2 regions of the Shewanella sp. 10B genome follow, and region 2 is predicted to be linked to the other one. Evidence: predicted binding sites of a transcription regulator. Region 2 holds the regulator's gene; the other holds the start of a gene.
What was found. Region 2 encodes LexA, which represses DNA repair genes until DNA is damaged. Its sites were predicted from a motif close to TACTGTATNNNNATACAGTA; they were not measured.
Positions count from the first base shown of each region.

Region 1: the regulator LexA is predicted to act here: its motif matches at 2,506-2,525, upstream of M0415_RS16710 (DNA topoisomerase III).

Region 1 is NZ_JAMDJO010000005.1:117,922-125,561, forward strand. Features, by position in the region: gene M0415_RS16705 (porin) at 1-129, opposite strand, end outside; gene M0415_RS16710 (DNA topoisomerase III) at 379-2,493, opposite strand; gene M0415_RS16715 (hypothetical protein) at 2,693-2,980, shown strand; gene M0415_RS16720 (alanine/glycine:cation symporter family protein) at 3,344-4,828, shown strand; gene purF (amidophosphoribosyltransferase) at 4,942-6,456, opposite strand; gene M0415_RS16730 (CvpA family protein) at 6,637-7,125, opposite strand; gene dedD (cell division protein DedD) at 7,236-7,640, opposite strand, start outside.
Region 2 is NZ_JAMDJO010000004.1:92,186-99,825, forward strand. Features, by position in the region: gene plsB (glycerol-3-phosphate 1-O-acyltransferase PlsB) at 1-2,061, opposite strand, end outside; gene lexA (transcriptional repressor LexA) at 2,223-2,843, shown strand; gene M0415_RS15555 (cell division inhibitor SulA) at 2,840-3,352, shown strand; gene coxB (cytochrome c oxidase subunit II) at 3,759-5,300, shown strand; gene ctaD (cytochrome c oxidase subunit I) at 5,310-6,902, shown strand; gene M0415_RS15570 (cytochrome c oxidase assembly protein) at 6,904-7,485, shown strand; gene M0415_RS15575 (cytochrome c oxidase subunit 3) at 7,482-7,640, shown strand, end outside.

The sequences.
Region 1 (7,640 bases), on a different contig from region 2:
TAACGCCGCAAAGCCTAGCCAGCCCATCATATTGACGCTATTGGTTTGATCGTTATACAGCTCGACCGCTTGCGTTGTACCAGACAACAGCACCGCAGGGATCATCACTGCTAGCAATTTCTTTTTCATATCATCTACACCTTTTAATTCAGCTAAACCATATATAATCATATGATTTAATTGGCTTATTATATTCTCCAGCCAACACACAGCAGTTTGCATGCCACGGCGCTGAAAAGCTGAATTTGAAGGTGTTTTTTAGAAGTGGATCCGCCAATCACGAAATATCGTGATTGGCGGTAATTAAATATCGCGGAATAAATTAAATATCGTTACCAAATCCCGTGGTTTAGCGACAGTTTGATCACATATGTGTCATCAAGCTTGGGCGACCGCTTTGCTCGCTCGCCGTCTAGGGGCTGTCGGTTTAGCTGTCGTGGAGGTAGAAGATGCTGCGGCTGAATTGCTAGCATTCCCTTTTTTAGCGCCCGTTCCGGCTTTTTTCCCGCCAGCAGCGCCTCTGGCTCCGGCTTTTCGATAACCGGACTTTTTAGTCGCGGCACGCTTAAAACCCTGCCCTTTTAAGCCATTGAGGGCTGAGGGTAATTGAGCGCCTGCATTTTCGATTAAGTTATTTAGCGTCCCCAGCAGTGGCTGCATAAATCCTTGATAAGAGATTTCTTTATGACAGATACCGTTCAGGCTTGCCTCCCACAGCGCCGTCATATCGGGCGTTGTGGCGCTCAGGGGCAAACTATTGATTAAGCCCTTGCCCACCTCAGTGGCTACAATCGACTTGCCCTGACGCTGAATAAAGCCTCGCTTAAACAGCAGCTCAATAATGCCTGCGCGAGTTGCTTCCGTACCTAGGCCATCGGTTTCCTTTAAAATTTTGCGGATCTCGGGATCTGTCACATAACGGTTAATCCCTGTCATTGCGCTCAGCAAGGTCGCATCGGTAAAAGCCTTGGGTGGTTGAGTTTGCTTCTCGACTAATTCACCGTGGTGACAATGAAGCACTTGCCCTAAGGTAAGCGGCGGTAGTTGACCAACATATTCTCCTTCCTCTGCGTCCTTTTCGCCTTGCGCAAAACTCGCTGCGGATGATGCGTCCTTTCGTTCGTTCTCTTCTCTGGCAAACAGTTGTTTCCAACCGAGGGACTTATCCTGTTTTGCCTTAGTTTTAAAAAGGCCACCTTCGATCGTCACCTCGACCGCAGTTTCACTGTAGCAATAGGCGGGGTAAAATTGTGCCAAATACTGGCGAGCAACATGCAGATAAAGCTGTCTTTCCCGCTGGCTTAAACCGCTTAGATTGGGCTGTTTTTCCGTTGGAATTATGGCGTGATGGGCATCGACTTTTTTATCATCCCACGCCTTAGATTTAAGCCGAGGATTCGGCGCCTCAGCGTGTACGACTAACTCGGGCGCACCGCCCATGATGGCCGCTAATACCCCGCTTGCAAGCCCATGCTGCTCCGTGGGCAAATAACGGCTGTCTGAGCGTGGATAGGTGATTAGCTTATGGCGCTCGTATAAGCTCTGGCAGGTATCGAGCACGTCCTTCGCGCTCATACCAAAGCGCTTGGCGGCATCGATTTGCAGCGCCGATAAACTGTAGGGTAAAGGCGGATTCTGCTGCTTATCCTTAGTGCTTAACTGGGTCACTTTGGCGGGTTTATCGGTGATCCGGCGCACCACATTTTGCGCTAAACCCTTAGCGAGCACGCGCCCCTCTTCATCCATATAGGGTAAGCAGGCTTCACTGGGTTGCCACTTCGCCGTGAAAGCCTGATCTTTGTCCGTCACTAAGTGAGCCAGAACCTCATAAAAAGGCTTAGATTGGAAGTTCGCGATTTCTTCATCGCGGCGCACGATAAGCCCAAGCAGTGGTGTCTGTACTCGACCGACTGATAGTACGCCCTGATAGCCGACCTTTTTCCCTTGGATGGTGTAGGCCCGCGTCATATTCATGCCATAGAGCCAATCGGCGCGGCTTCGGGCAAGCGCCGAGGTCGACAAAGGAATAAACTCACGGTTACTGCGTAACTGCGACAGGGCACGTTTCACCGCCTGTGGGTTTAAGTCGCTAATAAGGAGTCGCTGCGTTTGCTGTAATTTATCGCCAGTCACACCCAAATAGGCGATCACTTCATCAACCAATAACTGCCCTTCGCGGTCGGGATCGCCAGCGTTCACTAGCGTATCGGCCTGTTTCACCAGCTTTTTAAGCACTGTGAGTTGGCTGCGGGTCGCGGCCTTAGGTTTAAGCTGCCATTTCTCGGGTACTATGGGTAAATGCTCAAATTTCCACGATTTAAACTCGGGATTATAGGCATTGGGCTCGGCCTGTTCGAGCAAGTGTCCCACACACCAAGACACGCAGTTGCCCTGGGCGTCTTCAATAAACCCGTCACCTTTTTTGTGGGGTTTAGGCAGCACATCGGCAATTGCACGCCCAAGGCTTGGTTTTTCAGCAATATAGAGGATCATATCTACATTAAACACTGGATATAATTACAGTGTAATTTAGCCCAAAGCGGACAAGAGTGCAAACCGCCGTTTTGCCTCGAGGGTCGATTGAACTTGATGAATGGCGATGGAACACTAAAGCTGTGTAAATTTAGTTGAGAACAATTCTCATCTAAAACTAAAATCCCTTGCATCCATTACGAGGAATTGAGAAAAAGAGATGAATACACTGACCTTGCCAAGCCCTATAACCCCCGTCTTTAAGCCAGCGCTTGCCTTAAGATTCAATCAACTAGTGATCTTCTACAGCCTGTTATTGCTGGCGTTAAGTCTACTTTGTGAAATGGGACTTAAAAGGCTAGGATTTGAGGCGCCTTTCCTTTCTTGGGCTTTTATCCTGTATTTACCCGTGGCAGTAAGCCTGTCTTTACTATTAAAACATAGGGTTAGCCGCCGCAGTCTGGCATGGCTATTCGGACTATGGATGCTGTTATGGCTGGTAATGTAAGCCCCGTTTTTTAAGCCTTGTGTGGATACTTACACGAACATCCGCTTCGGCAAAAATAAAGAGTGCCAACCCACACCCTTGCCTCACCTTTCTCCTACATCCCGACTGTCAAACTCAGTTAGTAATCTAGTCAGTTAACGCACCGCTAAATCCCTGCTCAGTAAAGCCACCAAATAAAGAACGTTAAACTATCAATTATTTAACAACTTTAGCTATGAAGCGGCTCAAAAAGCCGTTATGTTGAAGCTCTTGGGCGTGCGCACACGTCTTAACCTTAGGCCAAATTGGCCGTTTAGTACCCAAACTTACAAGCAAATATCTTAAAAACTCTGCAAAAACAACAGAATATTGGAGTTGAATTATATGAATGAGATTGTTAATGCGGTCAACAATATCGTTTGGAGCCCCGCACTCGTTTATCTTTGCCTCGGTGTAGGACTCTTTTTCTCCCTGCGCTCACGTTTCTTACAGTTACGCCATTTACCCGAAATGATCCGTTTAATGTTTGATGGTAAGAGCACTGATGCTGGTGTGTCTTCCTTCCAAGCCTTAGCCATGACTTTAGCAGGTCGTGTGGGAACCGGAAACATTGCCGGTGTCGCCACTGCGATTACCTTCGGCGGTCCGGGGGCATTGTTTTGGATGTGGATGGTAGCGTTTCTTGGCGCCAGCTCCGCATTCGTCGAATCCACCTTAGGCCAAGTCTACAAAGAAAAAATCAATGGAGAGTATCGCGGCGGCCCCGCCTTTTACATTGAAAAAGGCTTAGGCATGAAGTGGTACGCTTGGACATTTGCCATTGCGACCATTTTTGCCTGCGGAATTTTACTGCCTGGCGTGCAAGCCAACTCGATTGGTTCGAGCCTAAAAACCGCCTTCGATATCGACCCTAACGTCACCGCTGCCATCCTCGCTATGCTGTTAGGTTTCATTATCTTTGGTGGCGTAAAACGTATTGCCCACTTCGCCAGTACCGTAGTGCCCTTTATGGCACTGGGTTATATCATTGTCGCCTGCGTGATTATTGCCCTTAACATTGGTCAGCTGCCCGATATTATTATGTTGATCCTAAAAAGTGCCTTCGGACTCGATGCGGGCTTTGGTGCGATTCTAGGTCTTGCGATTATGTGGGGGGTAAAACGCGGTATTTACTCAAACGAAGCAGGCCAAGGTACTGGGCCACACGCTTCTTCTGCCGCCGCCGTGAGCCACCCTGCCAAACAAGGTTTAGTGCAAGCCTTCTCAGTGTATGTCGATACCCTATTCGTCTGTTCAGCCACCGGCTTTATGCTGCTGATCACGGGTTTGTATAATGTGCAAGGCCCAGATGGCGCCGCGCTGTATACTGGGATTGCGGGCGTCGCAGCAGGCCCTGGTTATGTGCAAACCGCAATGGAAAGCATGATGCCAGGCTTTGGTAATATGTTCGTTGCCGTCGCGCTGTTCTTCTTCGCCTTCACCACCATTGTGGCCTACTACTATATTGCCGAAACCAACATTGCCTATATCAATCGCAAGGCGAATCGTCCTTGGCTCACAGTGGTACTGAAAGTAGTGCTGATGGCATCAACTGTTTATGGCACGGTGAAAACCGCCGATTTGGCCTGGGGCATGGGTGACATTGGCGTGGGACTGATGGCGTGGCTAAACATTATCTCCATTATTCTGCTACAACGCATCGCCTTCACTTGCCTGAAGGATTATGAGTCGCAACAGAAACAAGGGGTTGAGCCGTTATTCGATCCTGAAAAGCTCGGTATTCCCCATGCAGATTATTGGGTTGAGCGCAAGAATGCGCAGGATGAACTAGCGCAGAGTCAATCCAGCGAGACTCCCAAAATCTCTTAAGGATTGAAACTACTAACAAAAAGCCAGTGAATAATCACTGGCTTTTTTGTTGTTCATTTTAAAGTGCGCCGACGCTTAACGCCGAGCACACTTTCCATCTTAAGAATTTCGTCTTATGGATGGCAAACGTTGTGTAACTCTAAGTTAGTGCCAATGTCTTTATTACGGTCGGCCTTGGCATCGTCGTTACGTAACTGAGTTAAGTGGTCGAGGTAAGATTGATCAACATCGTTCGTGATGTAGTGACCGTCGAACACTGAGGTTTCGAAACGTTTGATCTCTGGGTTTTCCATTCTCACCGCTTCAACCAGATCCGGCAGATTTTGGAAGATAATCCCATCGGCGCCAATCAGCTTAGCAATTTCATCGGCATCACGACCGTGGGCAATCAGCTCATTCGAGGTTGGCATATCGATACCATAAACGTTCGGGAAACGGATTTCTGGTGCCGCCGAGGCAAAGTACACTTTCTTAGCACCCGCTTCACGCGCCATCTCAATGATTTGCTCCGACGTGGTACCACGCACGATAGAGTCATCGACTAACAAAACGTTCTTACCTTTAAACTCAGTGTTGATGGCATTGAGTTTACGGCGTACCGATTTTTTACGCTCCTGTTGACCAGGCATAATAAAGGTACGGCCGATATAACGGTTCTTCACAAAACCTTGGCGGTAAGGTAAGTCCATGCAACGGGCGATTTCTAATGCGATATCGCATGAGGTTTCAGGAATAGGGATCACCACGTCGATATCATGGTCGTACCATTCTTTTTTGATCTTTTCACCGAGCTTAGCACCCATGTTTACGCGGCTAGCGTAAACAGAGACGTTGTCGATAGTCGAATCAGGACGCGCAAAATACACGAATTCGAAGATACAAGGTGAGTAGCTTGGCTCTTTTGCGCATTGGCGAGTGTAAAGCTGACCATCGAGAGAGATATAAATCGCTTCGCCTGGTGCCACATCGCGCATCACTTCAAAACCCACGGCATCGAGCGCCACGCTCTCAGAGGCCACCATGTACTCAGTACCAGTTGGGGTTTCGTGCTTACCTAATACCAGTGGACGAATACCGAAAGGATCGCGAAATGCCACCAGACCTTGGCCGATAATCATGGCCACAACCGCATAGGCGCCTCGGGCTTGCTCGTGCACTTTGGCGATAGTGTCGAACACTTCGTCAGGCGTCAGCATTAAGCTAGTGGTTTTTTGCAGCTCATCGGCCAGCAGGTTTAATAATACTTCTGAGTCGGATGTGGTGTTCACATGGCGACGTTTTTTGATCAGGCCTTCAGCTAATTCAACCGTGTTGGTTAAGTTACCGTTATGGGCTAATGAAATCCCAAATGGCGAGTTAACATAGAAAGGCTGCGCTTCTGACGCGCTGGAACTGCCTGCAGTAGGATAACGTACGTGGCCAATACCTGCATTGCCCTGTAGGCGTTGCATGTGTTTGACTTCAAATACATCTTTGACCAGACCATTGGCTTTACGTAGTCTGAAAGCACCACGATCAACGGTCACAATACCTGCCGCATCCTGACCTCTGTGTTGAAGCACGGTCAGTGCGTCATAAATGGTCTGATTAACCGATGATTGGCCAACTATTCCGACGATACCACACATGGGTAAGCTTCCTCATTGTAAGATGTTCTATGCCCTTTCATGTTGAAATATAAGTAAAAGACGAAGTAAATCCCCAGCCATACGGCTTAAGCGCTTCATCTCAGTGTTGAGTCCGTGGCCTTAGGCTTCGGGCTCAACCTTACTTATCCTCCATCACTTAGGATAAATTTATTGTCTTTTTTATAGTTTGGGTACAAAGCTGGAGGTGTTTTCCAAATAGTGAAAGAACCATTGGATCACAACGCCAAATTCGGGCACTAGTACAGAGTCCTTCCACCATTGGGTGTTGGGTGAGCCTGTAAAAGCATCCATAAAAAACAGCAGCGCACTGACGATCAGCGCGCCCCTAATGGCACCGAAACACAGACCTAAGAGTCTGTCAGTGCCAGATAATCCGGTTTTAACCACTAATTGCCCAATGATGTAATTGATGAGGGCGCCGAGTATTAAGGTGGTGATAAAAAGAATAGCAATGGAGACCCCATTGCGTAGCACCTCATCGTTCATTTGCGTGAGATGAACGGCGAGATCTTGGTAAAATTGGCTGGCAACAAAGAAAGCCGCGAACCATACCACTAACGACATGGCTTCTTTGGCAAATCCGCGGATCAGACTGATAAGAGTCGATAACCCGATAACGAAGATGATAGCGTAATCAATCCAAACCATTGAGATGGCTTTCCAGCATAGGCTTTAAGACGGCGCGATTCTACCAGAGACTGAAACGATTCTCACCCCTAGCGAGGTAAATAAATTATTTCAGTCCCTGCTGAATGGCATTAAGATTCCAAGGGATTAAAAGGCACAATTCGGCCTTTCAAACGGGTTAGAGTTTCAATTTCTTCCTGCATTTTCTTCAGCTTAGATTCGGAAACATCGGGCCCCACAAACACTTTCGTCAATATGCCATCCTTAGGCGTGTCTGGAATTGTGTACGCCTTGTAACCACTTTTACGTAACTGCGCCACCAGCGCTTTGACGTTGGCGGCATTGCTAAATGCGCCTAGTTGCAGGGTAAGTCCAGGTTTTAATGAATCGCGGCTGACCACTTTTATGCCATCGTCTTTGGCAGGTTTTGCAGATTCTGTTTTCGCGGTTTCGGCTTTAGGTTTGTCCGTTTTCGCGACTACGGTTGGCTTGGTTTCTGGCTTTTTCGTCTCAGTTTTAGCGGGAGTCGGCTTTGG
Region 2 (7,640 bases):
CGACAGCGTATCGCTTTCCTGCACTAGACCCTGCTCAATAAACAGATCCAGCACTTGATTCACATAACTTGGGAGGTCCTTGATACCCATGAATAACTCCGCCTTCAGAAGCGGATAGAAGTCACTCACAATCCCTAGGATATGGGCTCTTGAAATCTGCTTATTGTTGGTTAAACAGCTGGCAATCAACGACGGAATGATAAACAAGTGGATGATATTGTTACGATAATAAGTCATTGAAATCGCTTGATTCGCGTCAATAGATACAATCTCACCCAGAGGATCGGCGTGGATGGAGAACTTATTCAGCTCTAATCCTTGTTGCACCAAGTGCTTGCCATCACCTTCGGCCACCGACGTAAACGAAGTGTAAGGCACACGCTTAAGCAGAGTTAAGTACAAATCTAACTGACGCTCGAGCAAGCAACGCTCTAGGGCATTTTGCTCCGACGCCAGCAGCACTAAGCTGGTTAAGGTAATTGAACTGGCGGCAGCAGCATCGTTAATGCGGGTCATCACACGATTCGCTAACACGTTCACCGCAGGGGTTAACCAAGTCGGTTTTTGTTCGGGATCGTCGGCCACTTCAGTGCGCCAGTTTGGCGCCGTTTCATTCAAGAAGTTTTGCAGTGTAATCGGCTCGCCAAAGTTGACATAACCTTGGCCAAAATTACCTAATTTACGAATAGCACCAAAGACTTGCCATACAGATTCTTTCTGTTTTTTCTTACCACTCAGCTCTTTGTGATAAGTCGCCACTTCCATCACGTGATCGTAGCCTAAATACACAGGCACTAAGGTGACTGGGCGTTCGATACCACGCAGCACACTGTTGATCGTCATGGCGATCATGCCCGTTTTCGGCGCCAATAGACGACCGGTGCGAGAACGGCCACCCTCAGAGAAATACTCAACCGAATATCCCTTAGCGAACAACTGATCGAGGTATTCACGGAACACGGCCGTATAAAGTTTATTACCGTTAAAACTACGGCGAATAAAGAAAGCCCCGCCACGGCGGAACAACGGCCCAGCTGGCCAGAAGTTTAGGTTAATCCCCGCCGCAATATGCGGTGGCACCATGCCTTGGTAATACAGAATGTAAGATAACAGTAGGTAATCCATATGGCTGCGATGGCAAGGTACATACACAATCTCGTGACCATCATGGTGCAGCTGGCGGATTTGCTCGGCACCTTTGATATTGATACCGCTGTAGAGCTTGTTCCATAACCAAGTTAAGAAACGCTCGGCAATACGCACTAGGCTATCGGAATAATTCGCTGCAATTTCATCAAGATATTCAATTGCTGTTTCACGAGCTTGGGTTTCGGAAATCTTCTTACTCGCCGCTTCTTCCTGAATCGCCTTGCGTAAGGATTCGGATTTCAACAGGGAGTGGAACATCGCCTGACGATTAGGCAGCACAGGCCCTGTCATCACTTTGCGTTGGCGGCGGAAATGTACTCTAGCCACCCGCGCCAGTTTATGGGCAATCCCCATATCGGTGCCGTGTTCGTCGGCCATGTAACGCAGCGATACCGCATTAGAAAACTGCACAAAGTTATGACGACCCAAAAATAAGATCATCAAGCACTTACGTAACCACGTTGGATTCTCGCGCTCAAGCACAGCCGCCTTCATGGTGTCGTCTTCTTTACCCGGAGTTCGGCCCCAATACAGACTCACAGGCACCAGCTGAATATCTAACTCAGGCTTTTCCTTATGGACAGCCAACAAACGCATAAAACATTCGAGGAATGGTTCATTACTGGCACGCTCGCCAAACAAAGGCTTACGGCCTTCGAGGCAAACGACGCGGGGCGCGACAACGCCATTTACCACGAGCGGCTCGTAGGGGCTTGGCAAACCCAGCTTAGTGGTGATCTCGCTTAACGCAGCAATATCACTCAGGGATTCTGTTTTCATTACATAAGCAAGCGGTCTGGACGCGTCCAGATTCAGATCGGCAAAGGGATCCTGCGGCACAACAATAGTGTGCACTAAGTGTTTTTGGATCCAGCGTAATGATTTCAACCAAAGAGAGTCTTGTTTAGGCATTATTCTTATGCAATGTAAGTACGTTCATTAGCCCCATAGAATACCAGATTCTAGGGAACATTCGCTAATACTCTCCAATCGCGTTAAAAAGTGGTTAATACTTGCACTACGAATAATACTGTATATACTAACAGTAACTGTATAGAAAAACAGGAAAGAACATGAGACCGTTGACGCCACGCCAAGCTGAAATTTTAGAGCTGATTAAACGTAATATTGCCGAGACTGGCATGCCACCCACCCGGGCCGAAATCGCCACCCGTTTGGGTTTTAAAAGTGCAAATGCCGCCGAGGAACACCTTAAGGCATTGGCGAAAAAAGGCTGCATCGAGATCATGCCAGGCACTTCCCGCGGGATCCGCCTCCCAGTTGAGGAAGAAGATAACAGCGAATCAGGCTTACCACTGATTGGCCAAGTGGCTGCGGGCGAACCTATCCTCGCCCAAGAGCATGTCGAACAGTACTACCAAGTCGACCCTAGCATGTTCCACCCAGCCGCCGATTTCTTACTGCGTGTCAGAGGCGACAGTATGAAGAACATCGGTATCCTCGAGGGGGATCTGCTCGCCGTTCATAAAGTACAGCAAGCGCGCAATGGCCAAGTAGTTGTTGCTCGCGTTGACGATGATGTAACAGTTAAACGCTTTGAAAAGAAAGGGAATCTAGTTTATCTACATGCAGAGAATGAAGATTACTCCCCAATTAAAGTCGATTTAAGTTTCCAAAGTCTAACAATAGAAGGGCTCGCCGTAGGGGTGATCCGCAATGGAGATTGGCTATGAACAAACTATTAGGTAATGCCCCGCGTCACCCCGGTTTATGGCTCGATGCGGTACGCGAAACCGATACTGACTGGCAGCATACGCCTATCATCACTATGCCCACCCAGAGCCAAGGGCGCCAGGAACTGATACAGCTTAGCAAGCAGTTAGCACAACTGAGCCAACAAGGTCGCTGGGTCGTGCTCATCAACCCACCGAGTATTGGCTACAAGCAGTTACTGGCCACCGCTGGCGTGCGTATGGATCGCGTCCTCTTAGTCCATGCTAAAGATGAAGTCGAAACCCTGTGGGCTATGGAAAAAGCCTTAACCAGTGGCACTTCAAGCGCAGTAATTACTTGGATCCACTCACTCGATGCCCGTGACAATCGTCGTTTGCAAATTGTGGCCAAGAGCGCCCGCGCCATGGGAATAGTGCTCGAAGGTGTTGTAAATCACTCGACTGCGGACGCGACACTCAAGCAGCCCGCTCACTTTGCCCAAGGTAGTTTTTTTAGCTCTGTTCATTAAAATTTTTGCACTGCGTATTTAGCCTTGAAAGCCGCCTCACCTGTGAATGTGGGGCTTTTTTTTGGCAATTTTTCAGACAATTAGAAAAAGAAGTGATCTTGATCAATTTTTAAACAGCAAGTATGTTTGATTCAGACGAGCATAATATATCGCCCGTTTAGGCAAAAAATATCGACGATTTATCGAATATCTCTTGCCCACAAAAATCGAGAATAATGGGTTTATTCAGCAGTATGTGCCAGTGTGGCTAATACCAGCAGTAACAATACTTAATCAAAAGTAAGCCGCCAACGCACGTTGAAGTCAGAGAAGCTTTTTTGGGAACTGAAGAGTTTGCATAGAGTTGAGACTTACTGTGTTGCTCTTCTTTGTAGTTGCTATTCGCAATTGGCAGAGGAGAAGTCTTGTGAAGCAATGGTTGTATTGTTTACTCGTGGTGCTATTCGCCCCACCGTTGGCCGCAGCGGACATGCGGTTCAACATGACCCCCGGCGTAACAGAAATCAGTGGCAAGGTTTATCACTTACACATGACGATTCTGTATATCTGCTGCGCGATAGGCTTAGTGGTTTTTGGCGTGATGATTTATGCCATGATCAACCACAGAAAATCCAAGGGTGCGGTCGCGTCTCACTTCCATGAGAGTACAAAAGTCGAAATCGCGTGGACGATTATTCCTTTTGTCATTCTGATCTTAATGGCGATTCCCGCCACGAAAACTTTGATTGCCATGGAAGATCCCAGCAATGCCGATCTCACGGTAAAAGTCACAGGCTCTCAATGGAAATGGCACTATAGCTACTTCGATCAAGATATTGATTTTTACAGCATTCTCGCAACACCAAGACCTCAAATCGAAGGTAGTGAAGCCAAGGGGGAGCACTACTTACTCGAGGTCGACAAACCCCTAGTATTACCCATCAATCGCAAAATCCGTTTCTTGATGACCTCAGAGGATGTTATCCACTCATGGTGGATGCCCGCCTTTGCCGTTAAAAAAGACGCTAACCCAGGTTTTATCAACGAGGCGTGGACCCGTATCGATAAACCCGGCATTTACCGTGGCCAATGTGCCGAGCTTTGCGGTAAAGACCATGGTTTTATGCCGATAGTGGTGCAGGCATTGCCCGAAGCCGAGTTCGATGCTTGGGTTGAAGAACAAAAACAAGCCGCCAATGCCGCAGCGCAAGCCGCACAAGCCGCGTTATCGCAAACACTGACTAAAGAAGAGTTGATGGCTCAGGGTGAGCAAGTTTACCTCGGTCACTGCGCGGCCTGTCACCAACCTAACGGTGAAGGTCTACAAGGAGTATTCCCGCACCTCAAAGGCAGCCCCATTGCGACCGGACCACTGAGCGGCCATCTTGAAATCGTGCTCAATGGTAAAGCGGGTACGGCCATGCAAGCCTTTGGCAAACAATTAACGACCCAAGAGATTGCCGCCGTGATTACCTATGAGCGTAATGCGTGGGGCAATAACACGGGGGATGCGGTGCAAGCCAAAGACGTTGATGCCCATAAATCCGGTGGCACCAATAGCGAACCAGTAGCAACGACTCCGCCCCCCGCAACCACCGATGCACCAAAAGCGGCGACAGAACCCGCCGCCAGTGTCGACCCCGCGAGTCTTCCCACGCTTAGCCATGCTGAACTGATGGCCGAAGGGGAAAAAACCTATGCCACGATTTGCGCCGCCTGCCACCAGCTAACAGGTGCAGGTATGCCCCCAGCCTTCCCCGCCCTTGCTGGCAGCGCTATTGCAACGGGTCCAGTCGCCAATCACATCGACATTGTGATGCACGGAAAACCGGGCACGGCGATGCAGGCATTTGGCACACAACTCACGCCACAACAGCTTGCCGCCATCATTACTTATGAGCGCAATGCGTGGGGCAATAATACTGGCGATACAGTGCAACCCGCTGATATTGCTCGCCATGGACAGTAGGGGATTAAGATGAGCACACTGACTCAAGATCAAATTGCCGCCCATGATGAACACCATCACGGTGCACCTAAAGGCATCATGCGCTGGTTACTCACCACCAACCACAAGGACATTGGCACCCTGTACCTATGGTTTAGTTTCATAATGTTTTTAACCGGTGGTGCAATGGCCATGGTGATCCGCGCCGAACTCTTTCAGCCCGGATTACAACTCGTTGAACCTAACTTCTTCAACCAAATGACCACAGTACATGGGTTAATCATGGTATTCGGCGCCGTGATGCCAGCCTTTACAGGGCTGGCTAACTGGCTGATCCCTATGATGATTGGCGCGCCCGATATGGCGCTTCCTCGGATGAACAACTGGAGTTTCTGGATCCTGCCCTTCGCCTTTACTATTTTACTGAGCTCACTGTTTATGGAAGGCGGCGGCCCTAACTTCGGTTGGACCTTCTACGCACCACTCTCGACCACTTATAGTCCTGACAGCACTGCATTATTTGTATTCTCGATTCATATCATGGGGATAAGTTCGATCATGGGCGCCATCAACGTGATCGTCACCATAGTCAACCTGCGCGCTCCCGGCATGACATGGATGAAGTTACCGTTGTTCGTTTGGACTTGGCTGATTACCGCCTTCTTGCTGATCGCCGTGATGCCCGTACTCGCTGGCGCCGTCACAATGGTGTTAACCGATAAGTTTTTCGGTACTAGCTTCTTCGAGGCGGCTGGCGGTGGTGATCCTGTGATGTTCCAGCATATCTTCTGGTTCTTCGGTCACCCCGAAGTCTACATCATGATTCTGCCTTCCTTCGGCATTATCTCCGCCATAGTTCCGGCTTTCAGCCGTAAACCATTATTCGGCTATTCATCCATGGTGTATGCCACGGCGAGTATTGCGATTTTGTCCTTCCTCGTCTGGGCGCACCATATGTTCACCACCGGTATGCCTGTGTTTGCCGAGTTGTTTTTTATGTACTGCACTATGCTGATTGCCGTGCCGACTGGGGTAAAAGTGTTTAACTGGGTAGCGACTATGTGGCGTGGCTCATTGAGTTTTGAAACCCCAATGTTGTTCGCGGTGGCCTTTATTATCCTGTTCACTATTGGCGGCTTCTCTGGCCTGATGCTCGCCATCACGCCAGCCGACTTCCAATACCACGATACTTACTTTGTGGTGGCCCACTTTCACTATGTGTTAGTCACTGGTGCGATTTTCTCCATCATGGCGGCGGCCTATTACTGGCTGCCAAAATGGACCGGCCATATGTACAGCGAAAAGCTCGGCCAGTGGCATTTCTGGTGCTCGGTGATTTCGGTTAACGTGTTGTTTTTCCCGATGCATTTCTTAGGTCTTGCGGGTATGCCAAGGCGTATTCCCGATTACTCGATTCAATTTGCCGATGTAAACCAAATCGTGTCGATTGGGGGTTTTGCCTTTGGTCTTTCTCAGCTGATTTTCCTCGTGCTGGTGATTAAGTGCATTCGGGGCGGTGAAAAGGCGCCCGCCAAACCTTGGGAAGGCAGCGAAGGCTTAGAGTGGACCCTACCCAGCCCTGCCCCCTACCACTCTTTCACCACGCCACCCGAGGTGAAATAACATGCAAGGCCAACCCCATCAGCCCAACATCAAGTCCAACCGTAAGCTCATCAGCCTGCTGGTGCTGAGCTGCCTTGGGATGTTTGGCTTTGGGTTCGCCTTAGTGCCGCTCTACGATGTGTTGTGCGAAAAACTGGGGATTAACGGCAAAACCTCTAATACTGCCAGCAGTTATCAAGCGATCACTGTGGACAAGAACCGGGTGGTAACGGTGGAGTTTATCTCGCAGGTGCAGACGGGCATGCCGTGGAAATTTGAGCCACAAACTAAGCGGCTCGAAGTGCATCCAGGAGAACTTATCCACACGGCATTCCTGGCGCAAAACGTCTCGAATAGAGCTATAGTGGGCCAGGCGATTCCCTCAATTTCGCCCGGACAAGGTGCGGCTTATTTCAATAAAACCGAATGTTTTTGTTTTAACCAACAACACTTAGCCGCCGCAAGTCGTGCCGAGCTGCCGTTGATCTTCTTTGTGGATCCTCAATTACCCGAGTCTATCCACACCTTAACCCTCTCTTACACCCTCTACGACATTACCGACAAGCAGTTAGCGTCTGCCATAGAGCAAGGAGCTGCAAAATGACCACTAAACATGAGACTTACTACGTCCCCGCCCAGAGTGCTTGGCCGATTGTTGGTGCTATCGGCTTGTTTTTAATTGCCTTTGGGGCAGGACATTTTGTACATCAACTCAAATCTGGCGCTTCGGGTGGCGGCTATATTCTACTGGCAGGCATA